One region of the Bacillus sp. ISL-47 genome, then DNA from elsewhere that is predicted to be linked to it. Evidence: a T-box and tRNA genes for the amino acid it is inferred to sense, from the RefSeq annotation. Region 1 holds a T-box; the other holds one or more tRNA genes.

The links. A T-box is a leader RNA that pairs with one kind of tRNA and senses whether it is charged. The one in region 1 lies ahead of tyrS (tyrosine--tRNA ligase), so its partner is inferred to be a tRNA-Tyr.
Region 2: it encodes a tRNA-Tyr, which carries the amino acid that the T-box ahead of tyrS (tyrosine--tRNA ligase) is inferred to sense. The anticodon was not compared.

Annotation. Positions count from the first base shown of each region.
Region 1 is NZ_JAGGQS010000013.1:14,620-32,633, forward strand. It holds gene J7I93_RS05530 (DUF3784 domain-containing protein) at 1-186, opposite strand, end outside; gene J7I93_RS05535 (hypothetical protein) at 324-548, shown strand; gene J7I93_RS05540 (exonuclease domain-containing protein) at 622-1,230, shown strand; gene J7I93_RS05545 (ATP-binding protein) at 1,318-2,574, opposite strand; gene J7I93_RS05550 (YwbE family protein) at 2,639-2,836, opposite strand; gene J7I93_RS05555 (hypothetical protein) at 2,836-3,024, opposite strand; gene J7I93_RS05560 (M6 family metalloprotease domain-containing protein) at 3,250-5,085, shown strand; gene J7I93_RS05565 (ketopantoate reductase family protein) at 5,152-6,072, opposite strand; gene J7I93_RS05570 (hypothetical protein) at 6,396-6,545, opposite strand; gene J7I93_RS05575 (carbon starvation CstA family protein) at 6,545-7,996, opposite strand; gene J7I93_RS05580 (LytR/AlgR family response regulator transcription factor) at 8,444-9,175, opposite strand; gene J7I93_RS05585 (sensor histidine kinase) at 9,144-10,913, opposite strand; partial or broken gene J7I93_RS05590 (GNAT family N-acetyltransferase) at 11,067-11,489, shown strand; gene J7I93_RS05595 (hypothetical protein) at 11,528-12,142, opposite strand; gene J7I93_RS05600 (DUF2268 domain-containing putative Zn-dependent protease) at 12,225-13,037, shown strand; gene J7I93_RS05605 (NUDIX hydrolase) at 13,056-13,685, shown strand; gene J7I93_RS05610 (nucleotidyltransferase family protein) at 13,679-14,254, shown strand; gene map (type I methionyl aminopeptidase) at 14,365-15,105, shown strand; gene J7I93_RS05620 (hypothetical protein) at 15,207-15,887, shown strand; T-box leader at 16,011-16,218, shown strand; gene tyrS (tyrosine--tRNA ligase) at 16,562-17,818, shown strand.
Region 2 is NZ_JAGGQS010000050.1:361-7,515, reverse strand. It holds gene J7I93_RS17550 (DUF2935 domain-containing protein) at 1-382, opposite strand, end outside; gene J7I93_RS17545 (hypothetical protein) at 514-1,071, opposite strand; gene J7I93_RS17540 (SCO family protein) at 1,068-1,703, opposite strand; gene J7I93_RS17535 (cbb3-type cytochrome c oxidase subunit I) at 2,014-3,708, opposite strand; gene J7I93_RS17530 (cytochrome c oxidase subunit II) at 3,723-4,187, opposite strand; gene J7I93_RS17525 (hypothetical protein) at 4,200-4,346, opposite strand; tRNA gene J7I93_RS17520 (tRNA-Ile) at 4,824-4,900, opposite strand; tRNA gene J7I93_RS17515 (tRNA-Gly) at 4,906-4,979, opposite strand; tRNA gene J7I93_RS17510 (tRNA-Cys) at 5,148-5,221, opposite strand; tRNA gene J7I93_RS17505 (tRNA-Gln) at 5,229-5,303, opposite strand; tRNA gene J7I93_RS17500 (tRNA-His) at 5,328-5,403, opposite strand; tRNA gene J7I93_RS17495 (tRNA-Trp) at 5,415-5,488, opposite strand; tRNA gene J7I93_RS17490 (tRNA-Tyr) at 5,496-5,579, opposite strand; tRNA gene J7I93_RS17485 (tRNA-Phe) at 5,605-5,680, opposite strand; tRNA gene J7I93_RS17480 (tRNA-Asp) at 5,997-6,073, opposite strand; tRNA gene J7I93_RS17475 (tRNA-Met) at 6,077-6,150, opposite strand; tRNA gene J7I93_RS17470 (tRNA-Ser) at 6,333-6,425, opposite strand; tRNA gene J7I93_RS17465 (tRNA-Met) at 6,451-6,527, opposite strand; tRNA gene J7I93_RS17460 (tRNA-Ala) at 6,546-6,621, opposite strand; tRNA gene J7I93_RS17455 (tRNA-Pro) at 6,645-6,721, opposite strand; tRNA gene J7I93_RS17450 (tRNA-Arg) at 6,727-6,803, opposite strand; tRNA gene J7I93_RS17445 (tRNA-Gly) at 6,811-6,885, opposite strand; tRNA gene J7I93_RS17440 (tRNA-Leu) at 6,893-6,977, opposite strand; tRNA gene J7I93_RS17435 (tRNA-Lys) at 6,993-7,068, opposite strand; tRNA gene J7I93_RS17430 (tRNA-Val) at 7,109-7,155, opposite strand, start outside.

The sequences.
Region 1 (18,014 bases):
AGCGGTACCAATCAGCAAGCTGCCCGTTTTTTGTGGATATCCGTTTTCAATTAACCTCTTTTTCTCTTCCTCAGGCCGAAATGAAAATCCTGAGATCAGCCAGTAAGCCTTTTTAAAACGGACGGCCCATCCAAGGACCAGAAAAAGTGCAATGACCGCAATCTGTACAATCACAAGCCCCACCATGGTAAAAACCTCCTTACATGCTATTACTATTCATACGATTAAAGCAGTGGATTAGATTCGTTTTTGGTATAATGATTGTGGATTCTATTAACAAAAACATTGAAATAAATATAAAATTAAACAAAGGAGGCAGCGCCTTGAAAAGCAAAAATATCTTATTTTATATTTTGCTGACGCTAATGCTTACTTCCATCATCAGCATCGTAATGGGCTATCATAATTTCGGCTTTGGTGTTGGGTTTCTATTTGCGTTCTTATCCTTAGCCACTGGCTACTTTTATTCCATGAAGAACCGTGAATATATGCATCAAAACTATCATGCGGATTATGTGGATCGATTAAAGAATAATAAAAAAATATAAGAGAGTGGTTCTGCTGGAATTCAGCACTCCTCTATTATATGCTTAATAAAAAAATGGATAGAGGAGGCTGGCCATGAGAAACCAGGAAAAAATGGGATTGCTGCTGGATGTGGAGACGACGGGACTTGGGCCGAATTCCGATGAAATTATAGAGCTTGCTTTGAAGCTGTTTTCCTATCGTTATGATACAGGGGAGATTCTTGATATTAAGGACAAGGCCTCTTTTTTAAGAGAGCCCCTCAGCAAATCGGCGAAAAACAATTACAGCCGCGCTTTCAGAGTCCATGGCATCCCCTATGAAGCTGTCAGCGGGAAAAGCTTTGATGATATGAAAATAAAGAAATTTTTCTATCATGCAGACGCTGCATTTGCACATAATGCATCCTTTGACAGGAGCTTTCTGTACCGGATGTATCCTGAAGATGTAAATGAATTAAAGTGGTATTGTACGATGAGAAGCGTTCCGTGGAAGGACTATGGTTTTACAAACAGCAAGCTGCTGACTCTTTTGCAATCGCATCAGATTGCGGACAGCCAGACGCACCGGGCGATGGATGATATTACATATTTGCTTGAACTGCTGAAAAAAACAAATCCAAATGGCTATCTGTATATGCGGGATGTTCTGGTTAAGGGCCCAATGAGAAAATATCAGCCAGCAGCACAGGGCAGACTTGGATGATAATTCAATCAAACGTTTGATTGAATGGCCTTCAATGCTTGATATAAACAACAAAAAGTGTGCCGCTCATTTGAGCAGGCACTCTTTTCATGCTTCCGTCTTTAACAAGGGGAGAACAATCCTTACCGTTGTCCCTTTGCCGACAGTGCTTTCATATTCAATGGAACCTTCCATTTCGCGGATAATTTTATTTGTAACCATACTGCCAAGGCCCGTGCCTTTCGTTTTCGTTGTATAAAAAGGCAGCCCAATATGCTTCAATTGCTCGGGGGTCATCCCGCGGCCATTATCTTCAATCTTTACTTCAACAGCGCTCTTAAAATAATCCGGAAGTGTGCGGATCTTAACGTATCCCTGTTCTGGAATCGATTCAATCGCATTTTTAATAACATTCATAATCGCTTGTTTTAAATGATGCTCATCACCCTGCACATAAAAAGGGCCGCTATCATCATAATCAATCACAACATTGGAGTAGGAAGCAAGCGGCCTCATAAGGAGGACACAATCCTGAATCACCTCATGCATAGGAACATTTGAAAGGTGAAACTTTTCAGGCTTAGAGACTTTAAGATAATTCGTAATGATGCTATTGGTTCGATCCAGCTCCTCCAAAATAAGCGGCGAAAACTTTTTTAAGTTTTCATCAGATGAATCCTGGCTTAGATATTGAATAAATCCTCTGACAGTGGATAAAGGATTTCGGATTTCGTGGGCAATGGACGCTGCAAGCTGGCCAACCATAGTCAGCTTATCAACATACATCATTTCATTGATTTGCTTATTAATCCTGAACAAATTTTCGATGACAAAAATCAGCGAGATAAACGTGATATAAAAGGCTATAAAATAAACCAGGTAAAAAAAAGTATCCAAAAAAATGACGGCAGAAGCCAAGATAGAAATATAAAGGTAAAAATATAAGAGTGCAATCAAGGTACCGGCAAAGACCCTGTGCTTCGAATCCAGGAAGATCCTTCTTAGAGCAAAGGAAACAATAAAGGCTAATACCGAAACCAGAATACCAATATTGATAAACTGCCCGCCAATCAAATAGCGCGTTATGACAACACTCGCAAGCACGATGGATCCAGGCAGCCAGCCTGCATACAGCGTGACGATCATGATGGCGACCATTCTTAAATCAAAATGTGTTTCACCCAAGGTTTCAATTGGATAAAACATGCACAAAAGGGCGCCGAATGAACCGAGAAGTCCATAAATTAATTTTTGTTTTAATGTAAGAGGGGTTTTTGTTTGGAAAGGAAAAAACAAATTCCCATTAAAAGTAAAAGAAAATAGTATCGTTATATTAACCAGTAAAGGTTTGATCAGTGTAACCAAGATTTCCCTCCATGTAAAAAAATCCAGATGTCAAGGGATTCATTTTTTTAAAAGAAGATGGTCTTTAATCGCGTAAAATCTCCTTCACCCTGCCTACCTGGCCGTCCACTAGCCTCACCTTGATTCCATGAGGGTGGGTAGGCGATTTCGTTAAAATATCTTTTACTGTCCCCTCAGTCAGAGTTCCCGTTCGCTGATCCTTTTTTAGTACAATTTTCACTTTGTTTCCAGGGGCAATGTTTGCCCGATTTTGTCCATTCATTACACACCCGTCCGTTTCCGCTGATTATTCGTTTTCTTCGTTTGTTGGCTCTTTAATGTTTTAGCTGATTTCACAGGGCTATTATTAAACTTTCCGCCTGCCTGGTTCTGTTTTTTGCTTTCAAGCTGCTGTTTCATCGCTTCTTTAAGGCTAATCTTTTTTCTTTCGTTTTCTTCTATATGAGTCATGTTAGAATCTCCTTTATTTACAGATCCCTCTATTATAAATCATTAATCTAATAAATGAAATTTAACGTAGAAAATGATCTTTTTGCATGTAACTTTTCAGAAAAATAAGTCTTTAGGACCACGAAGTTTTCTATTAAACCATCCTTTCTTCCTATTTAGAAAATACTGAATCTTTTATACTATTTAGATTATAGAAATAATTAGAGTACAGAAATAAATAGGGGAGTGAGTCACTTGTTAAAAGTTCTATCAACATCAGCATTATCCCTCGCTTTAGCTGGAAGTGCCGTTTTTGCAGGAGTGGGACCGGCAGATACACAGGCTAAGCAGGAGAGCAAATATCAAATTAGTTTGGCAGACCATGTAGGGGCTGCGCCAGAGCTTGCTGCTAAAGCTAAAGAATTAGGGATTGACCTATCAAAGGTAGACCCGGCTGAAAAAGCAGCTAAGGCAGGGGCAAAATTCCAGCAGCCTGGGGACAACCATGTTGCTTATAAGGAAGCGACAGGAGATATTCCAGTCCTTGTTCTTTTAGCCAAGTATAAGGATGGAGACGAGCCGGTTGGGGATATGCCTGGGCAAGTTCCAGCAAAATACTATGAAGATTTAATCTTTGGTACAGAGTATAATCCGTATGAACTTGAGCAGTTCAAGCAATATGATGGTCCAGAGGTTCCAAAGGACCGCACAATGCAAAATGCTTATAAAGAATCCAGTTATGGTAAAACCAACTTGGTTCGTAAAGAAAATACAGAATTTGTATGGGTAGAGATGCCAAAGGGCGCTTCCTACTATTTAGATCAAGAAGGCAAATATGCTGAAAACGGCAAATATGTACTAGGAAATGTTAATGGAGACGCACATACAGGTGAATTCATCCGAGACTTACTGAAAGCTGCTGACGAGCAGGTTGATTTCTCGGAGTATGCTGTAGATGGAGAAGTTCCTAATATTTTTGTAATCCATGAAGGTACAGGAGCGGAATTTAGCCGTGATCCAGCACAGTTCTGGTCTCACAAGTGGAGCCTCTTAAGTGCATTATATTATGGCAAATACTATGAAACTGGCAAACCAGCAGATGTGTATGAGGGCATGAGCCAAGGCGAATGGATTGACAAAACTATTGAGGAAGATATGACTTACGATGACGTAGTTGTCAACAACTATAACATCCAGCCAGGAATCGGCGGTAACGTTGCCGGATTTGATGCTGCTACCAACTCTTACAAAGAGGAAGCAAAAACTGGTCCATTCCCGGCCCAAACAGGGGTATATGCCCATGAATTCGGACATGCTCTGGGATTGCCTGATTTCTATGATACAGTTTACACTTCTGAAGGTGTTGGTAACTACTCTATGATGGCTGGGGGATCCTGGTTGCGTTATCCTAATAAAGCTGAATACGGCGGAAACTCACCGGCTCACTTTGATCCGTTCTCTAAGATTTTCTTAGGCTGGGTAAATCCAATTGAAGTAAAACCTGAAGATGGTGTTCTAGAAGTCACTTTGCCTCCAATCAACAAAGCAACCGCTGACAACGGCATCGTAAAAATGGAAGTACCAGGCTCAAACGGTACTGAATACTTCTTATTCGAAAACGTACAGCAGGATGGATTCAATAAAGGCTTCATCCGCCAGGGCGAAGATGCTCATGGTTTGGTAGCGTGGCATGTGGATGAAAACATCATTGAACTATACCAAAGTGCCGGTTTCCGTCCGAACAATGTGGAAAACTGGATGAACAAGCGCTTCCAATACAACCAGACTGAAACGGCGAGTGACGGTACTGTAGTAACACACTATGGATTATCTGTTCTTCAGGCTGACGGCAAATATGATCTTGAAAAATACGTTAACCGTGGAGACGCTGGGGACTTCTTCAAAACAGGAAGCAAGATCACACCTGTTTCCGGCAATGTTCACACTGGTTCTTACTACTTCTGGAAAGGCTATAGCGCAACACCAGCTGACTCCGGAATTCATGTAACAGATATTAAAGAAAATGAAGATGGCTCAATTACCGCTAAGTTCTACTACAATACAAACAGCAGCAAGAAATAATAAAGCTAAAAATCCGGGCAGGAAAATCCTGCCCGGATTTTTAGTTGTAAGTAAGCACCTGCCAGCTCAAAAACTATTTTTCTCATAAACCTTCAAGTTCGAATACACCGCAGCTATTACAGGCGTTTCCAAGCCTAGTTCCTTAGCATTCTCTAATAAATACCCAAAGAAATGGTCTGCTTCAATTCCCTGCTGTTTTTCCATATCCCGCTGCAGGGAAGATTTCATCTCGTAGCCAATTTCGTTTACCTTTTGTACCTGTGCCTCTTCAATGCCTTCAGCGAGCGGAGCACCCATGCTTCTCATAACGGCTGAAGCTTCTTTCAGCACCTCTTTTATGGTGGCTAACCCGAATTCCTGTTCGCGGATGGGCCCGATGGGAGAGCGGAAAAGGGATGTAACGCCTGAGAGGGTAGAAATGAAAAGATACTTATGCCACATCTCCTGCTCAATCTTTTCAGAAAGCCGGAAGTTCGCTTTTGTACCAGAAAAAGCTTCTTGCAGCTTAAGAATCCGCTCTGTTTTTTCACCTGAGCGTTCGCCGAATATGAAGTCATGGATCGGGCTTGTTTGAATCACTTTTCCGTTTTCATCAAGGGTCGTTTCGATAAAGCAGAGCCCGCCAAGTACTTTCTCTTCTCCAAAGGCCGCTGTCAGCGCATCCATGTGGGCAATACCATTTAAAAGGGGGAGAATCACTGTTTTTTCGCTAACATATGTACGAATATCCTCAATCGCTCCCTGCAGATGGTATGCTTTGGTGGAAAGAAGAATCACATCAAAATCCTCTGCTTTTTCTCCAGCTGTAATGGTTTTGGGGTTTGCGATCTTCATGTTTCCGTGGATACTCTCGACAGACAGTCCATCCTGTTCAAGCTGCTGCTTTCTTTTTTCTCTCACCAGGAAGGTAACATCCTCGCCTTTTTCCAATAGCCTTCCGCCAAAATAGCCGCCAATGGCGCCAGCTCCTACAGTTAAAATTCTCATTTCCATTCCCTCCTTATATGACTCTAATTCCATTATATAGGAAAAAGTGCACGCTTAGGACGTGCACTTTTTTAGTTATGGCTCTGTTAAACTTGGGTGTTGATTTCCGCTCCATTCCCTCGCTTTCCGCGGGCGGTCAGGGAGCCTCCTCGGCGCTTAGCGCCTGTGGGGTCTCCCTTTGACTCGCTTCTCCCGCAGGACTTTGAATAAGCTTCCTTGAGTAAACACCGCACGAAGGAAATGCGAATGCATTTTCGAGGATCTCCTGCCATCCGCTCCAATCAACACGTGCTAATATTAAGATGGCTTTAACAGAGCCTTAGCTATAAAAGAAAAGCTGCCAGCAATCCTCCTGCGGTTATGATGACCATAGCCATCTTAACAAGCAAGGGAATCTTTTCACTGCCTTTTTTATTTACCTTTTCCTCTTGTTCCTTAACGGTTTCCCGAAAGTTAGGACTGCAGCAGCCCATTAGGCTGCACCCTTCCAGTTAGAAACGTCATCATCAAGAGGGAAGTTGTTTCTTCGTGCATTCTTTGCTGCTTTAAAGAATAGGGCCACAAGTGCTGCCGATCCGATTGCAGCGCCAATCCAGGATATATTCATTGGAAGACCGAACCCAATCTTCGCGTTTAAGATGTAGGTGATCACCATCACCAGCATAAAAGTTCCTGGTACTAGGGCAATCCAGTAGTTCTTCTTTGCGATGTACAGATACATCGCTGCTACAAAGAGAGCAATTACGGCTGTTGCTTGGTTAGCCCAGCTGAAGTATCTCCACAAAAGGTTAAAGTCAATTTTCGTAAGAACGAAAGATGCTACGAAAAGAGGAACAGCAATCCACAAACGGCTGGACATTTTCTTTTGAGCAATGTTTAGGTATTCAGCAATAATCATACGCGCACTGCGGAAAGCAGTATCTCCGGATGTGATTGGAAGAACAACGACACCAAGAACGGCAAGCGTACCGCCTACTGCACCAAGCATCATAGTAGATACTTCACTCACAACTGCTCCAGGACCGCCTGCTGCCAATAATTCATTCAATCCGGTAGGACCGTTAAATAAGCTCATCGCTGCAGCTGCCCAAATCATCGCAATAACACCTTCTGCAATCATCATGCCGTAGAAAATTTTACGTCCTTGCTTTTCACGCTGCGTCGTACGAGAAATAATCGGTGTCTGTGTCGCATGGAATCCTGAAAGTGCCCCACATGTAATCGTGAAGAAGATTAATGGGAAAATAGGCAAGTTATCAGGATGGAAGTTGCTTAGGGATAACTCAGGAATTGGTGCTCCCTTAACAAGTAATCCGATCCCTACTCCAAGCGCACTGATGACAAGCAAAGCACCGAAATAAGGGTAAAGGCGTCCGATAATCTTATCAACCGGCATTAAAGTAGCCAGGATATAGTAAGCAAAAATCACAGCGACAATAATGCCAAGTGCAACCTTGCCGTCCATTAAAACATGAAGCAAGCTAGCAGGCGTTGAAACGAACACCGTACCAACCAATAGCAGAAGAAGCACAGCGAAAGCGTTCACAACATGCTTCATAACTTTACCAAGGAACTTGCTTGCAAGCTCCGGCAAGTGGGCACCGCGGTTGCGGATGGAAATCATTCCGGTTAAATAATCGTGGACAGCACCAGCGAAAATCGCGCCAATCACAATCCAGATAAATGCGACAGGACCGTACAGCGCCCCCAGAATCGGTCCGAAAATAGGACCTGTACCCGCAATATTCAAGAGCTGAATCAGCGAGTTCTTCTTCGTGCTCATCGGCAGATAGTCAACCCCATCCTGATGCGTATAGGCAGGAGTCGATCTCTCTTCCTGAACACCGAATACTCTTTCCACAAACTTTCCGTACGTAAAATATCCGATAATTAAAAGAGCAATACCGGCTAGAAATGTAATCATGGTAAATCCCCCTTTATTAAAAAAATAAAATGAATGCGTTTACATAGATTATAAAATAGAAAAATAGTTTTTGAACATTTTGTGTCCAAGATGTAAAAAATGAAGATTAAAATGCAGAAAAGGAGGATTAAGATGCAGGAGAGGGGATAAGAATTTCGACAAAATTCTTCATTTCCAGCAATTAGAACCTGTTATCCACTGACATGTCCACATATTCTGAGGTTAGCAATGGAAAGATTGGTTTTCCACAGGCGGGATTTAAAAAGGATGGAGGATATCCACATATTGTCGGGCGGTTCGTTTTTCATGCGTGTAAAAGGGATAGGGAAACGATACTTACGCCGCAAATCAAAGCTCAAACGAGTCATGACACCAAAAGCCCTGCAGCAAGACTCATTCACAATCCATCCAGCCCAAAAACAAAAAAAGCACCACTCCCGATGCTTTTTACAGCTCTAATCTCACCCTTAATGCTTTCACATAATTCCGGCTCACTGACAGCATTTCCTCCCGGCCTTCCATTTCGAGCTGGTAGGCTCCATTGAACCATGGAGTCAGCCGGGTCACATAATCCAGATTCACGAGATAGCTTTTGTGAATCCTGAAAAAGGAGAAGGGAAGGAGCCGGCTTTCCAAATCTTTTAGCGGAGTTTTGGTTTCGTATTCTCTGTTTTTGGTGATGATCCGTGATACTTTTTCATCTCTGTAAATATACAAAATATCTTTAGGCTCCAGGTAAAGGATTTCCCCGTCTTCTTCGACCGCCAGCTTGCCGGGCGGTTTATTGATTTCCGTTTCTTTTCCTGGACCGATCAGCTTTTCAATCCGCCTGATCGTTTGCTCGAGCTGTTCTTCGTCATAGGGCTTCAGCAAATAATCGATTGCCTCATAGCGGAAGGCTTCGGCAGCAAACTGCGGATAGGCGGTCGCAAAAATAATATGAGGGACTTTCTTTAGCTCTTTTAGCGACTTAGCCGCTTCCATCCCATTCATTCTTGGCATTTCCACATCAAGGAAGACAACATCCGGCTGAAGCTGGATGGCCTTCATTACCGCGGCCTCTCCAGTATCAGCTTCACCAACCACCTGAATCGAAGGAAACTCCTCCAGTAAGTGTCTCAATTCATCCCTGCTGTATCGTTCATCATCAGCTATTAAAGTTCGTATCGCTCTGTCCATCTGCAACTTCCTCCGTTTGTGGAATGGAAAAATGAATCTCTGTGCCATCGCCAAAGGTGCTGTTTATTTTTAATGAAGCTTCATCGCCAAACATCATTGTGAGCCTGCGGTTTACATTATAAAGCGCAAGCCCCGATCCCGTTTCGGACTGCAGGGTTCCTTTGCCAATCTGCTCGGCTCTCTCCCTGCTCATGCCCTGGCCGTTATCCTCTACCCTTACCATCGTCATGCCGTCCTGTTTTTTAATCGTAATTTTAATAAGACAGTCCTGATCCATATTCTTAATCCCATGCTTAACGGCATTTTCAACAATCGGCTGCAGCGTAAGCGGCGGGATTTTTTCAAAAAGGATGTGTTCCTCAATATCATAGATAACCTCCAGCCGGTCGACGAACCGGGTTTCTTCAATTGACAGGTACGCCTTGACATGTCTCAATTCCTGCTCGAGTGTTGTAACGCTGACCGTGGTAGCCGTCAGGTTTTGCCGTAAAAAATGGGATAGAGATACGAGCAGTTTCCGTGCTTTGGCAGGCTCAATCCGGACAAGAGATACTATCGTATTCAATGAATTAAATAAAAAATGCGGTGAAATTTGTGCCTGCAATGCCTTGATTTCGGCTTCCTTTGCCAGCTGATACGCTTTGTCAGCTTCTGCGATTTCCAGCTGATTGCTAAGAAGCACACTTAGCCCGGATATTAGTTCCATCACCAGATTATTAATTTCTTTTTCTGAGCTGAAATAAAACTTCAGCGTTCCAATCGTTTCACCCCGAAGCTTTAACGGAGCTATAACAGCCGCGCCGAGAGGGCAGCTTTCTTCCCGGCAGTGGATGGTCCGGTCATTGGCAACCACCAGCTCCCCGTGCTGAATTACATCCCGCGTAATTTGCGTTTGGATCGCGCTTCCGGAACGGTGATGGTCATCTCCGAGGCCGACATGGGCAAGAATTTCCGTATGATTGGTAATGGCTACGGCTTTCGCCTGGAGCTCTTTATGTAAGATTTTGCAGACGGCTAAAGCAGAATCATGATTGATGCCTTTGCGGAGATGGGCAAGCGTTTGGTCTGCAATCCGCAGTGTTTTTTGGGCGTGAAAGGCGCCTGCTTTTTCTTCTTCATTGATCACATTTTTAATAATAAGGAGAAAAAGGGCGCTCCCAAGGCCATTTGCTATGATCATGGGAATGCCGATCATCTCTACAAGCGCAACCGCTTTTTCCAGAGGGCGGGAGATGCCAAGAATAATCAGCATTTGTACAGCTTCCGCCACAGCTCCAATGAAAAAAGCAGATGAAAGCTTCACATGCTCATTCTTTTTACGAAAAAAGGCGGCAAGCAGTCCTGCTACAATGGAAGCCAAACCGCAGGCCATCGCTGTAAATCCGCCAAGTGTAAAACGGTGGAGACCGGCAATGATCCCGGCGCCAATTCCGACCTTGTATCCTCCAAGCAAGCCTGCGAGCACGACCCCTATAACCCTCGAATTAGCAATGGCTTCATCTGAGGCAAGCTCGGATGCCCAGCGATTAAATTGGAGGGTATCGGTATTGAAGGAAAGACCCGTATAAGTGCCGATGATCCCGAAAAATCCGAAAAAGAGGATCGCCTTATACTGATGCTGCCTCTTTAATCGTTCGCCATATATCATTTCTCTGAAAAAGCGGAACCTTGTCACGATCAGCGCAATCGTAACAATGATTCCAAGCCGTTCCAGCATCGTAATCAGCAGCTCCAACATTCGGCATGGCCCCTTTACCCAAGTTCATTAACCTTTATTTTAATAGATTACAGAGAAAATTAAAAATGGCCCGTATGCAATTTTTCAGTACTCTCCAAAGGCTTTTCCAGTATGTATGTCGAAAGGATATCAAAATGCAATTGTGCTGTGCGTATGGGAGTTGATTATGTGATAAAAATTAAAACGGATTTAAAAGAGGTTACAGCAGATATGCTTCAAGGCTTTTTTGACGGATGGCCAAATCCGCCTTCAGCCGATAAGCATCTTCAGCTATAAAAAAACAGCTCAAAAGTCATGTTGGCAGTTGACGAGGAAAAGCATAAAGTCATCGGATTCATAACCGCGATCAGCGACGGTGTTTTATCCGCGTATATTCCGCTTCTTGAAGTTCTTCCTGAATACAAGCAGCAAGGAATCGGTCAAAAGCTTGTTGAATATATGCTTGAAGAGCTTGATGATATTTACATGATTGATATCATGTGTGACCCTGACCTCCAGCCCTACTATGAGAAATTCGGGATGGTGAAATCAACGGGCATGATCCTGCGCAACTATAAAAACCAATCCGGAAAATAAAGGAGGATACCCATCAGCCTGAGTATCCTTTTTGCCCATTACCCCTTTGTGAAAAAGACTTCTTTATCAAGAACTACTTCTTTAGGAGGGTTTTCCATCGGTATAAAATAAGGAATGAGCGCAAAGTTGATTTGGTCCAAGTCTTCAGGTAAAGCCGGAGAGACGAGGAACGACATTTGCGTATTCCCGCCGCCTCCGCGGGAGCCATGCCTCCTAACGTGATAATCAGCTTCGCCATTAACCTCCAGCATTAAGCGGGGGATCAAGTGGCCAATATTTTCGTCTTTATCTTTATAACTGATTTCAAGGGTAACGACACTGCAATTTTCGTGCTGCATAGCATGTGTCAGCACATAGTCGAAATCATCAACAGTAGACTTTCTCATAATTGGCAGTACATTCAGGATTTCACCAGGCTCATCCGGAATAAACGGATAGCTCCGGTCATCCAGACTATTAAAAAACCAGCCGATTTCCGGAACGTCCATATCATATTTCTTTGCCCACTCTTCCATCAGGTCCGCCGAAGGGAAAAAGCGCTTTCCTTTCGTATGGGCTTTTCTTTTCTTGATCAGCTGCAGCAGCTTTTCATCGATTTCTTTAAATGTTTCATTATATTCATTTTTCACTCTTCCAAACTCAGCCCAGCCCATATCCTAAACCTCCCAGAATAATCATTTCCTCTAGTGTACCTAAGTATGGATAATAAAACCAATTAAAAAGGAGCCAAGAGCCATGGTCTATACTCTCAATCAAATCACTCCTGCCAAATTAATAGAAAGCCGGGATAACTTGAAAAACTGGCTCCAAACCCAGCTCAGTCCTCTTTTCAGCAAAACGTCATGGATGCAGGATTGGGATCAGCTTGCCGGGAGATTTCAGTTGCTTAAATTTGAAACACTATCGGAGGCTGAGATTCTTTCTTATAGCTGGAATCCAAAGGAGATATCAACCACCATCCATGAAACCATAACGGAGGTGGAAAAACATCTTCATTTCCAAAACCTTTCCATTACCATTGTGCCGGCGCTTCCATTTCCCTGGTTTCAACAATACGATCAATCCCTTTGGACAAATGGCTATACCATAGGAGCGGATACGATTATCATGGCCATCCCGCCTGAACCGGATCGCGAATTCTTCAAGTATATGCTGGCCCACGAAATGCACCATGCTTCTCCGGAAAATCCAATTTATAATCTCACATTGAATACATTTTCACTGGCTGATTGGTATAAAATGGAGGGAGGTGCTGAATACTTCAGTCTTTCACTGTATGATGACAAACGCTGGTGGAAAGAAAATCTTACAGAGGAAGCCGAGAAGGCCTATCAGAAAATTGCACAGGATAACATAGATACGACAGACGATGTTCTGAAAAGCAAAATCTGTTTTGGCAATCGTGAAATGGATATCCCAGTATTCGCGGGCTATTGTTTTGCTTATAAAATGGTACGCAAGTATGCTGAGCAGCAGAAGATCCGGAGTTACCGTGAATTATATAAAGCAGATCCGCTCGATATTTTTAATGATTTTATTGCTAATTAGAGAAGGGGGACAACGCAAATGGAAACAGAACTTCTGAATATTTTTGATGAAGGCCGGAAGCAAATCGGTGTGGCTTCACGCGAAGAAGTACATAAAAAAGGCTACTGGCACGAGACCTTCCACTGCTGGTTCATCAGCAAAGAACAGAACCAGGATTGTATTTACTTTCAGAACCGCAGCAAGATCAAAAAGGATTATCCCGGCCTTTTGGACATTACAGCAGCTGGCCATCTTTTAAGCCATGAATCTGTCATGGATGGCATTAGAGAGGTAGAAGAAGAACTGGGAATTAGTGTTGCTTTCGATGAACTCATTCCCTTCGGCGTTATTGATTATTGCGCGGAAAAAGAAAATTTTATCGACAAAGAATTAGCCCATGTTTTTGTATATCGCAGCCATCATCGGCTCGATGAATTCGTTCCGCAGCTTGAAGAGGTATCTGGAGTTGTCCGGATCGCCATGGATGATTTCTATGAGCTATGGTTTAACGGTAAAGATTCCATTGCGTCAGAAGGATTTGAAATCAGTAATGGAAAAAGAGTCCAGGTCCGCAGACAGGTAACAAAAAAAGATTTCGTTCCCCATGAGGACTACTATTATAGGCGTGTACTGCATTCAATCCGTGAACTGGAGACAGAAAAATGTTAATAAAGACGGAAAAGGATATCGTGAATCTGGTCAGAGAGGACGAATGGATGATGGCCATTCTTTATGCTGCGAAGTCGTTAAATCTGCCTGACTGGTGGGTTTGCGCCGGTTTTGTCAGAGCAAAGGTTTGGGATGCTCTGCAAGTCTTCAGCAAAAGAACTCACTTGCCGGATGTGGATGTCATATACTTTGATAGAAGCAATCTTCGCGAAGATACAGAAAAAGAACTCGAATCAAAGCTGCTCTCACGTATGCCGGAAGTGCCGTGGTCTGTTAAAAATGAAGCAAGAATGCACCTCGTCAATGACCTTCCGCCATACTCTTCATCAGTTGATGCCATCTCAAAATTCCCGGAAACAGCGACAGCCCTCGGCCTAAAGCTTAATGAGCACAACGAGGTTATTTTAACCGCACCATGCGGAATTGAAGATTTGCTTGCTTTGAAAATTAAGCCGACACCCTATTTTGCAGAAAATGAAAAGCTGGCTGAGATCTACAGGCAGCGAATTGAAAAAAAGAGCTGGAAGTCCATCTGGCCAGGGGTTGAGTCAATTCAATCAAACGTTTGATTGAATAGGCGGGAGCTTTTTTTAGCAAGGGATAATGCGAATTCTTATTAAGCGCACTCCATTTAGACTATAATAGAGAAATAACAACTAAAGAAAAGGCAGGATTCAATATGATTGTTAAAAATGAAGAAGAATTAGCAAAACTGAAGGAAATCGGCAAAATTGTCGCAGACATCCGCGATGCGATGATTGAAAAAACAAAGCCTGGCGTCACAACCAAGGAGCTTGATGATTTTGCAGGCGAGCTTTTTGAAAAGCATGGAGCCATCTCGGGTCCTAAGGGAGAATACGATTTTCCGGGCTTTACTTGCATAAGTGTCAATGAAGAAGTCGCGCATGGGATACCAGGAAGCCGTGTCATTAAAGAAGGTGACCTTGTAAATATCGATGTTTCGGGATCAAAGGACGGCTATTTTGCAGATACTGGCCTATCTTTTGTAGTCGGCGAGGACGAAAAGCTTCAGAAGCTTTGTGACACAGCCAAGGAAGCATTTGAAGAAGGACTCAAAAAAATAAAGCCCGGCGGCAAGCTAAGCCTGATTGGAAAAACCGTTCAAAAAGTCGCAAGAAACAACGGTTACTCTGTTATTATGAACCTGACCGGACACGGAATCGGCCGCTCTCTTCATGAAAAGCCTGATCACATCCTAAACTATTTTGATCCATGGGATAAGCAGCTGTTAAGAGAAGGCATGGTTGTCGCATTCGAACCGTTTATCTCAAGCGGAGACGAAGAAGTAAGAGAAATGAGCGATGGCTGGACCTTCGTCACACCGAACAAAAGCCACGTCGCCCAATGCGAACACACCGTTATCGTCACAAAAGAAGGACCGATTATCTTAACAAGATAGAAGGAAGGAACAGGGGCATCTGCATAGGCTGAATGTCCCTGTTTTTTGTATATGTTTTATTTCTGGAATGATATAATAAAAAAACAGGAGGAGGTGAAAAAATGGAACGAGAAATACTTAAAGCTTTGGAGCAGATCAACGAAAACCTGGACTTGCATGGCTTGCTGCTGGAGGAGCAGGGACAAACACTAAAGAACCAAGGCGAAACGCTAAGGGAGCATAGTGGGCTTTTGAAGAATCAAGGCGAAACGCTAAGAGAACATAGTGGGCTTTTGAAGGAGCAAGGCGAAACGCTAAGAGAACATAGTGGGCTTTTGAAGGAGCAAGGCGAAACGCTAAGAGAGCATAGTGGGCTTTTGAAGGAGCAAGGCGAAACGCTAAGGGAAAATAGTAGGCTTTTGAAGGAGCAAGGTGAAACGCTAAGGGAACATAGTGGGCTTTTGAAGGAGCAAGGCGAAACGCTAAGGGAACATAGTGGGCTTTTGAAGGAGCAAGGCCAAACCCTAAAGGAGCAGGGAGAAACATTGAAGGAACATGGGGAAACCATTAACCTTCAGGGTATTACACAGAAAGAACATACCGGCCTGCTTGGTGCTTTAATTTCTGGCCAAGAAGCATTAAAGGCTGAAATGAGTGAGTTCAGACTTCAAAATGCAAAGGAATTTGGTGAACTAAAGGAGCGAATGGAAACCCAGGAAGTTAGTTTGGAAATTCTCGAAAAAGAAACATGGAATAACAAAAAAGAAATTCGCAGAATACAAAAGTCCATGGGGATGAAATAATTCTCAAGCAGCCTAAGTATCCTTTCAATCCCCTTTTTTATCCCGCACATTGTATCCTCTTTTTTGAAAAACTACTTGAACATTACTCCCCAATCCGCTAAAATGATGAAAATAATTTCAAATTTAAATGTAATGACAGGAATCAGTAGCTGCTTATCTCCCTGTTTTAGAGAGCTGATGTGTGGTGCAAATCAGTACAAAGATAAGCGTGAATTACCTTCTGGAACTTTCCTTGTGAACGGCAGTAGCAAGGAACGGCATGGACCGTTATTCCGCTGAGTGGAAGAGCAATCTTCAAAAAGGGTGGTACCGCGTTAACCACGTCCCTTTCATTAGGGGCGTGGTTTTTTGTATGGCTGTTTTCGCAAAGTTTGTTGCTTACAAACTAGTTTTAATTACTGAGTTGATTGGAGTGGAAGGCACTTGATCCTCGAAAATGCATTCGCATTTTCTTCGTGCGGTGCTTATTCGAGGAAGCTTATTCAATGTCCTGCGGGAAGAGAGGGAGCGGGAGACCCCGCAGGCGTGAAACGCCGAGGAGGCTCCCGTTCCTCCCCGCGGTTCGCTGCGTGACTGGAGCGGAAATCAACGGGCAAGCTTTATAGTCCAAAAACAACAATCTATACGAAAAGAGCCTTTTGTATTAAAGCTATAAAAAAGAAAGGATGAGGGGCATGGAGAATTTTATTGAAAAACTGACGGCTGAACAGAACCAGGAAGTGGAGAGGCAGCTGGAGATTTATCGCAATGGCGTCCAGGAAATCCTTCCCGTAGCGGAATTGAGAAATAAAATTGCGAAATCCATTTTTCAAAAAAAGCCATTAAAAATTAAACTGGGGCTTGATCCTTCTGCCCCTGATGTCCATATTGGCCATACGGTTGTATTAAACAAATTGAAGCAGTTCCAGGAAAACGGCCACATCATCCAGCTGATCATTGGCGATTTCACCGGAAAAATTGGCGACCCGACAGGCAAGTCTGCCGCTCGCAAACAGCTGACTTCAGAAGAGGTTAAGCATAATGCCAAAACATACTTCGAGCAGTTCAGCAAAGTGCTCGACATGGAAAAAGTGGATCTTCACTACAATTCAAAATGGCTCGCAGATCTGAACCTGGAGGATGTCACCCGCCTGTCGGCGAGCATTACAGTAGCCCGTTTGCTTGAGCGCAACGACTTCTCAGAGCGTCTGGCTGCCGGAAAGCCGATATCGCTCCATGAATTCTTCTACCCTTTGATGCAGGGATACGATTCGGTTGTTCTTCAAAGCGATGTTGAGCTTGGCGGCAATGACCAGCATTTCAATGTCTTGATGGGCCGCCATCTTCAAGAGCATTTTGAAAAAGAAAAACAGGTGGTCATCCTTCTGCCCCTGCTTGAAGGCCTGGACGGAAAAGAGAAAATGTCCAAATCAAAAAACAATTACATCGGTGTAGACGAAGACCCTAATAATATGTACGGCAAAACGATGTCCATTCCGGATGAGCTGATCGCAAAATACTTTAATCTTGTAACAGATTTGCCGGTTCCTGATAAAGAACTAATCGCCGAGCAGCTGGAAGAAGGCATTCTTCATCCGCGAGACGCCAAAATGCAGCTGGGAAAAACCATCGTCCGCATGTACCACGGCTCCGAAGCAGCGGAAAAAGCCGAACAGCATTTCCGAACGATTTTTCAAAAAGGGGCCATGCCCGAAAATATTCCAGAGGTTGAATGGAAGGGTGCCGATGAAATGCCCCTTACCGATTTGATTGCCGAACTCGGTCTGCTGCCTTCCAAAACCGAAGCCCGAAAAATGATTGCCAATGGCGGCATCCGCTTAAACGGTGAAAAAGTGGGCGATGTCAAGCTAACCGTGAAAATAACAGACGGGTTGGTCCTTCAGGCTGGCAAAAGAAAATTTGTAAAACTGATACTAAGCCAGCAAACGTGATCAGACCGGGAAGTGACGCATAAATTTGAAAAGTGACGCAAAAAGCAGCGAAAGTGATTCATAAGAAAAGAAAAGTGAAGCATAAAAATCCGAAATTAATTCATAAAACAAAAAAGTGACGCATAAAAGGCAAAAATCAGATGCCCGCAACTGCAAACAGCAAGTCATATCGCTTTTTCCACTATCCCTTTAGTCA
Region 2 (7,155 bases), on a different contig from region 1:
TCCCTGCGTTAAGATCTTTTAATCGATTGGCAAAATAGGCAGCTTCCCTGCTGATATGGTCGATTAATAAAGGATAATTATTGGAACGAATTTCACAGCGCAATGTCAGACCCAGTACTTTCCTTTTATAGCTCCAGATAGCAGCCGCTGCTTGATAAACTTCGTTATTAAAAGCTTGAACTTGACCTAGTTCTGAGTTGACTGTAAATCTAGCCAGCCTTTCCTCTATTCTTTCAAAAAGAGCGATAAATTGCTGGGCTTCGGCAATTAATTGTTTCTGTTCATAAGTAAACCCCAAACTTAAAAATAAGGCATGCTCTTTCATAATTCTGGACCAAAATTTAATTTCGTCCAGCGATCTTGCAACAATTGGATCCGCCATGTTATCCCCCCTGATTTTCACACTCCCATCTATATATATGAATGGTTTTGTGGCCTAATACCACCTAACTCTCTTGGCAAGCTCCTAAGCCAATCAAAAACCTGCTGCCAAATTGGGCAGCAGGCATCCTCTTATTCATACTTCGAAAAATCCATAAAATAGCTATAAACCAAGTAAACGACCATAGCAAATGCTGTAGAGATAAATCCCCATCCCAATGTAATCTGTTCGATCACCAAATAGTTATTGCACAGCTGCACAGGCGACCAAATATACAGCCATCCCAACGCCAGGAATACTACGGTAAAAAATATAATAAAAGCATGTTTCCCGAAAGAACTTAACTTTGGCCAGCTGTCCCGCAATGGCACTCCTGCCAAAAATGGCAGAGAGATGAATTTAAAGGCTTCCACACTTGTCAGCGTCAAGGCTTCATCCATCGTCCTTGGAAGGGACCAATACACCATGATGATGGTAAACAGCAGAATGCCCGGAACGCCGTTTTCATTCCACTTTTCAAAAAACTGAGGAAAACGCTGCTGAAAGAACTTCGCCATCAGAAATCCCGCAAACACCAGCATCGGCATTTGCATATGCATATGGGTAATCATGATGGATTCCAGCAAATCGGCGACAGGCGGGAGCATTAAAGCAAGAAGCAGCAAGAAACCATAGGCTGATTGCTTCATCTCTTCTTCCCTCCGCTCTCTAAAATATCCGTTACCTGATCCGCCGCTTCCTCAATCAGCGTGTAATCCATGACTTCCATTAATCGCCCTTCAGGATTCACCAGATAGAAGGCGGAGTTATGGGCAAAATTTCCGTACTCATCCGGAATAACGATGACACCGAAACGATCTAATAGTGACTTCAGCTCCTGCTGGTCCGGAATCCTCGCCATTCTCCACGTTTCCCCGTCACTGCCAAATGCCTTTCGATACGTATCAAGTGTCTCGGGATCATCCCGCTCCGGATCAAAGCTAATGCTGAGGAATTGGATGTCCTTTCCGATGTATTTCTTTGGAATCCGCTTATACACTTCAGACATATTGACCTCAAGCTCGGGGCAAACCGTTCCGCATGAAGTATACAAAAAGGTAATAAACACATACTTTCCTTCAAACTCGGAAAAAGAGTAGGTCCTTCCTTTATTGTCCTCAAGCATAACATCCGGAAACTGAGGCTTTTCATCCATCAGTTGGTTCACACGGGCAGACTCTGCTGTAAAGGCCTGAAAGCCGTCTGTGCCAATAAAAAACAAGGCCACTCCGAATAACAATACAATTAAGCTGGATAAAGCTGTTCTATTCTTTGGAAACATGTTCATCACTTCCTTTAAAAACCGGCTCTTTTCTAAAAGATTGTTGACTTTTAAACTAGTTGTGAGGAGTAGTTGATTTCCGCTCCAGGATGCTCAGCGAACGCGGGGCGGGCGGTGAGCATCCTCGGCGCGCAGCACCTGTGGGGTCTCACCTGTCCCACTCCTCCCGCTGGAGTCTCGCACCTTGCGCTCCAATCAACTAACCTTATTTACCAAGTTTTTTTACAAAATTTATTTAAATAGCAGCAAATTTTGCGAAAACAGCCTAAAAGAAAGAGGCAGCCCAGCCATCCGAGCTATCTCTTTTTCCTTACCAGGTCTTATATGGAGGTGAACCCGGAGGCGCATTAACGATGAAGTCAACGAGCGGAATGACATACGCCATGCCGACAAGAACAAGCATGCACACAATCCATAAGCCCCAGCGCTCTGTCCACCTTGGTGTTGGCGCTGCATCCTCTTCCACTTCCGCTACCGGGAACTCAGTGTTTCCTTTTGGTGCAAAGAACATGAGGTAGAATACTGCATACACCTGGATAAGCACACCGATCATTAGCAAAGTTCCGCCGATCGCCAGGAAGAATAAGTATGGATCCCAGCTTAGAGCCGTTGCATTGTCAAAATAAGTGGAATAAGAAGTTCTTCTTGGTGATCCCAATAATCCGACCCAGTGCATTGCTCCAGACATGATGATCATACCGATGGTCCAAATAATCGTTTGGATAACACCTAACTTGTTAATCTGCGGTGTCAGCACTCTTTTCGACACATAAGGAACAAGCCAGTAGCTGATGCCGAAGAATGTCATCACAACAGACATGCCAAGTGTTAAGTGGAAGTGGCCCACGATCCACATGGTGTTGTGGACAACCTGATTCAATTGGTTTGTGCTTTGGACAATACCGCCCGCTCCGGCAGGGATAAAGGCTGCCATCGCGATAAATGGTGCAAGGAAACGGACATCGCCCCAAGGTAATTTTTTATACCAGCCAACAAGACCTCTTCCGCCTTTCTTTCTGGCTGTACGTTCAAATACCGCAAACATCGCATAAGCAGTCATCAAGGATGGGAAGCCAATTGCTAAACTCATAAACACGTGCATGTATTTTACAGGCTCAGAAATACCAGGGTCAATGATCTGATGGTGGAATCCACCGGTAATATTCATAATAACGAGTGCAATGACCACAATTCTTGTTAAAAGATCATTCCATCTGTGCCCGCCGATGATTTTCGGCACAATCACATACCAGGCTGAAACCGCTGTTAAATACCAGATATTCACGAGTGTATGGCCAAAAGCCCAAAACAGCGTACGCGCAACCATGACATTGATGGTTTCAACCCAGCCGAAAGCCCACGGGATGATTGTAAATACTTCAATTGCAACCGGAAGGCTTCCGAAGAATAAGAGTACAAACACACCTGTTGCAAAGAAAGAGAGAATTGGAATATGCTGTCCAGGATTGCGTTTTCTCCAGCTTGCCACATTGATGAAGGCACCAAATGCGCACATCCAAACCCCTAAGACGATAAATACCAAGCCAATATAGAAAATGGGTGAAGCTGCCATTGGCGGGTAGAAGGTATACATGACAGATGCTTCATTCATTAAAATAGGAATAACAGCTAATACAAATCCGAAAATCTTCATCCAAAAACCGATCCAGGCCATCTTTCTGACCTTCGGAAGCAGGCCGCCCAATGTATGGGATAATCCCGCATAGAAGTAACCAATTGTAAAGAACGCGGACAGTACGACTACCAAGAGGAGTCCGTGTGCAGTCAATACTTTATAGTAGTTAAGCCAAACCGGCAATTCAAGCATCCCTGCCCGGTTCAAGCCTTGCAATAATCCAAGCAATCCGCCCAGCAGGATGGCTAAGAAGGCTACAGATAGGTATGATTTCGTTAATCTCGCATCCTCCAGGCTGATGCCCATGACTTTATTTGCTTTTTCCCTAAAAACTTGTGTCTTCCCTGACTTGTTAATAATGGTTTCCACTGTTTCTCCCCCCTTTATTTAACCGTAATCGTTGTGCTCATCATTTGGTGCCCGGCACCGCAGTACTCGTTGCACAAAACTAAATATTCACCTGGCTTATCAAATTTTTGAGTAATCTTTTGCACATAGCCAGGAACCACCATGGCATTCAAGTTGGTTTCTGCAACCTGGAACCCGTGTACGACATCTTTAGAAGTTAGTGTAAAATGAACGGTTGATCCGGCAGGCACTTCGATTTCGTTTGGTGTAAAACTAAACACCTGCAGCGTCATGACCACTTCATATTCATTCTCACCAATCTTTTTGATGCCAGGCTGGTCAAACGGTGCTGTTTCATCCACTTTTTGCGGATCAATCCGTTCCCCATAGCTTGGCGGCCCCATTTCTAAAGCAAATGTCTGATAACCCGTAATGAGCATAAATCCGATAATCATCCCAAAACTTAAGAAAAGCCATATCTTCTCAGAGCGATGCATCATTTTTAATCCCCCCTATAATCTGGCCATATACAGGCCATAAACAATTAGATACGTAACAAAGATCCCTAACCCCACAACGGTTACTGAAAAAATGGTCCCCTTCAGCGTGCCATGCTCCTTTGCTGCCTTGCCCCCCTGGATCACTTTTTTCGTTTCCACCTTCCATCATCCCCCTTAAGTTTTTGTTACTTATATCATAATTGAGAACGTTTTTCACAAAAGTGAACTGCATCACACTTATATCACAACTTTCCCGTTAAAAATTAGGTCCATTATCTAAAAATCCTCAGAGTTATCAACGCTTTACGCCGTTTTCAAACTAATTAAATACATATATTCAATTTTGCACTGTTCACAAATCGTTCATATTCGGGTCCCTTTATTCTCCGATTAATTCCCTTCACCTTCGCTTTTCCGATCCCAGCGGCACGATTCACTTCGTTTCGTTCCCTTCTTCTTCACTTTTTCACTTCCATTTTTATCTGGAACGGCAAAGCTGAAATTCTATAATAGAAAAGCCTGTCTCTTCCTAAGACAGGCTTTTCTTAACAAATGATTTCCCTTCATCATCTTTCTAACAATGTAAACAAAAAAACCTAATCCCGTGTAGGATTAGGTTAAAAATGGTATGTATAATGGTGGGCCTAAGTGGACTCGAACCACCGACCTCACGCTTATCAGGCGTGCGCTCTAACCAGCTGAGCTATAGGCCCATTTTTGGAGCGGGTGAAGGGAATCGAACCCTCATCATCAGCTTGGAAGGCTGAGGTTTTACCACTAAACTACACCCGCATATATAATTAATATTAAAACTACTATATAATTTCCTGCCCTTGCATGCCTCTTCCTCTAAAAGCTTATTCAGGAAGCTGATGCGTCGAGGCAACTCGATGTTGATTCATGGGAGCATTGCTCGTGGCTGAGGTTTTACCACTAAACTACACCCGCGTTTACATTGTTTGGAGGCAACACCCGGATTTGAACCGGGGATGGAGGTTTTGCAGACCTCTGCCTTACCACTTGGCTATGCTGCCTTAAAAATGGCTGGGCTAGCAGGATTCGAACCTGCGAGTGACGGAGTCAAAGTCCGGTGCCTTACCGCTTGGCTATAGCCCATTAATGATTCTTTTAAAAGAAAAATGGGGCGATTGATGGGAATCGAACCCACGAGTGTCGGAGCCACAATCCGATGCGTTAACCACTTCGCCACAACCGCCATCTTCCTACTGGCAGGGGTAGTAGGAATCGAACCCACATCAAAGGTTTTGGAGACCTTCGTTTTACCATTAAACTATACCCCTATATAAATGGTGGAGGGGGGCAGATTCGAACTGCCGAACCCGAAGGAGCGGATTTACAGTCCGCCGCGTTTAGCCACTTCGCTACCCCTCCATCGTCTGAAAAGACTTAGGAAATATGGTGGCTCAGGACGGAATCGAACCGCCGACACAAGGATTTTCAGTCCTTTGCTCTACCGACTGAGCTACTGAGCCGTATTAAATTAATAACCCTAAAGTTAGATAGCTGTGCTTCAAAGCTCTGCGTTCTTTGTTGCAGATTTTAAAAGCATGCCATTCGATGATGCTAAAGCTTCGCAGCTGCATTCTTTTAAAATCCTCTACCGACTGAGCTACTGAGCCGTATTAATTTAATTACCCTAAAGTTTAATAGCTGTGCTTCAAAGCCCTGCGTTCTTTGTCGCAGATTTTAAAAGCATGCCATTCGATGATGCTAAAGCTTCGCAGCTGCATTCTTTTAAAATCCTCTACCGACTGAGCTACTGAGCCATTTATCTATTTAGTTTAAAAATGGCGGTCCGGACGGGACTCGAACCCGCGACCTCCTGCGTGACAGGCAGGCATTCTAACCAACTGAACTACCGGACCAGATTGCGGGGGCAGGATTTGAACCTGCGACCTTCGGGTTATGAGCCCGACGAGCTACCGGACTGCTCCACCCCGCGATAATAGTATTTATGTGATTTTTCTATGCTCACATCTAGCATTTCATCTCGCAGCTTATTCAATGAAGTACCGCCCCGATTTCAGAAAGATTATTCAAGCAGCAGCTCAATCGTTGCGCTGAAGTAATTCCTTCGAAGCTTATTCGGGCGTGCTCCACCCCGCGATAATAGTATTAAAATAATGGAGGAGGAAAGGGGATTCGAACCCCTGCGCGGTTTGACCCGCCTGTCGGTTTTCAAGACCGATCCCTTCAGCCGGACTTGGGTATTCCTCCGAAATATTAAGATCAAAGATCATAATGGTAGCGGCGGAGGGGATCGAACCCCCGACCTCACGGGTATGAACCGTACGCTCTAGCCAGCTGAGCTACACCGCCAAAATGATTAAATTTTCATGGTGGAGCCTAGCGGGATCGAACCGCTGACCTCCTGCGTGCAAAGCAGGCGCTCTCCCAGCTGAGCTAAGGCCCCATGGTTTATAAAAAAAGTGTCGCTGGTCGGGAAGACAGGATTTGAACCTGCGACCCCTTGGTCCCAAACCAAGTGCTCTACCAAGCTGAGCTACTCCCCGTTTTATGGCGCGCCCGAGAGGAGTCGAACCCCTAACCTTTTGATCCGTAGTCAAACGCTCTATCCAATTGAGCTACGGGCGCAAAATAATGGAGCGGAAGACGGGATTCGAACCCGCGACCCCCACCTTGGCAAGGTGATGTTCTACCACTGAACTACTTCCGCTTAAAAATGGTGCGGGTGAAGGGAGTCGAACCCCCACGCCTTGCGGCGCCAGATCCTAAGTCTGGTGCGTCTGCCAATTCCGCCACACCCGCAATATTAAATTAAAATGGTGAGCCATGAAGGACTCGAACCTTCGACCCTCTGATTAAAAGTCAGAAGCTCTACCGACTGAGCTAATGGCTCATACTTTTGTGAAGGAGCAAGTAGCTCGTCCCAAAGAATATGGTGGAGGATGACGGGATCGAACCGCCGACCCTCTGCTTGTAAGGC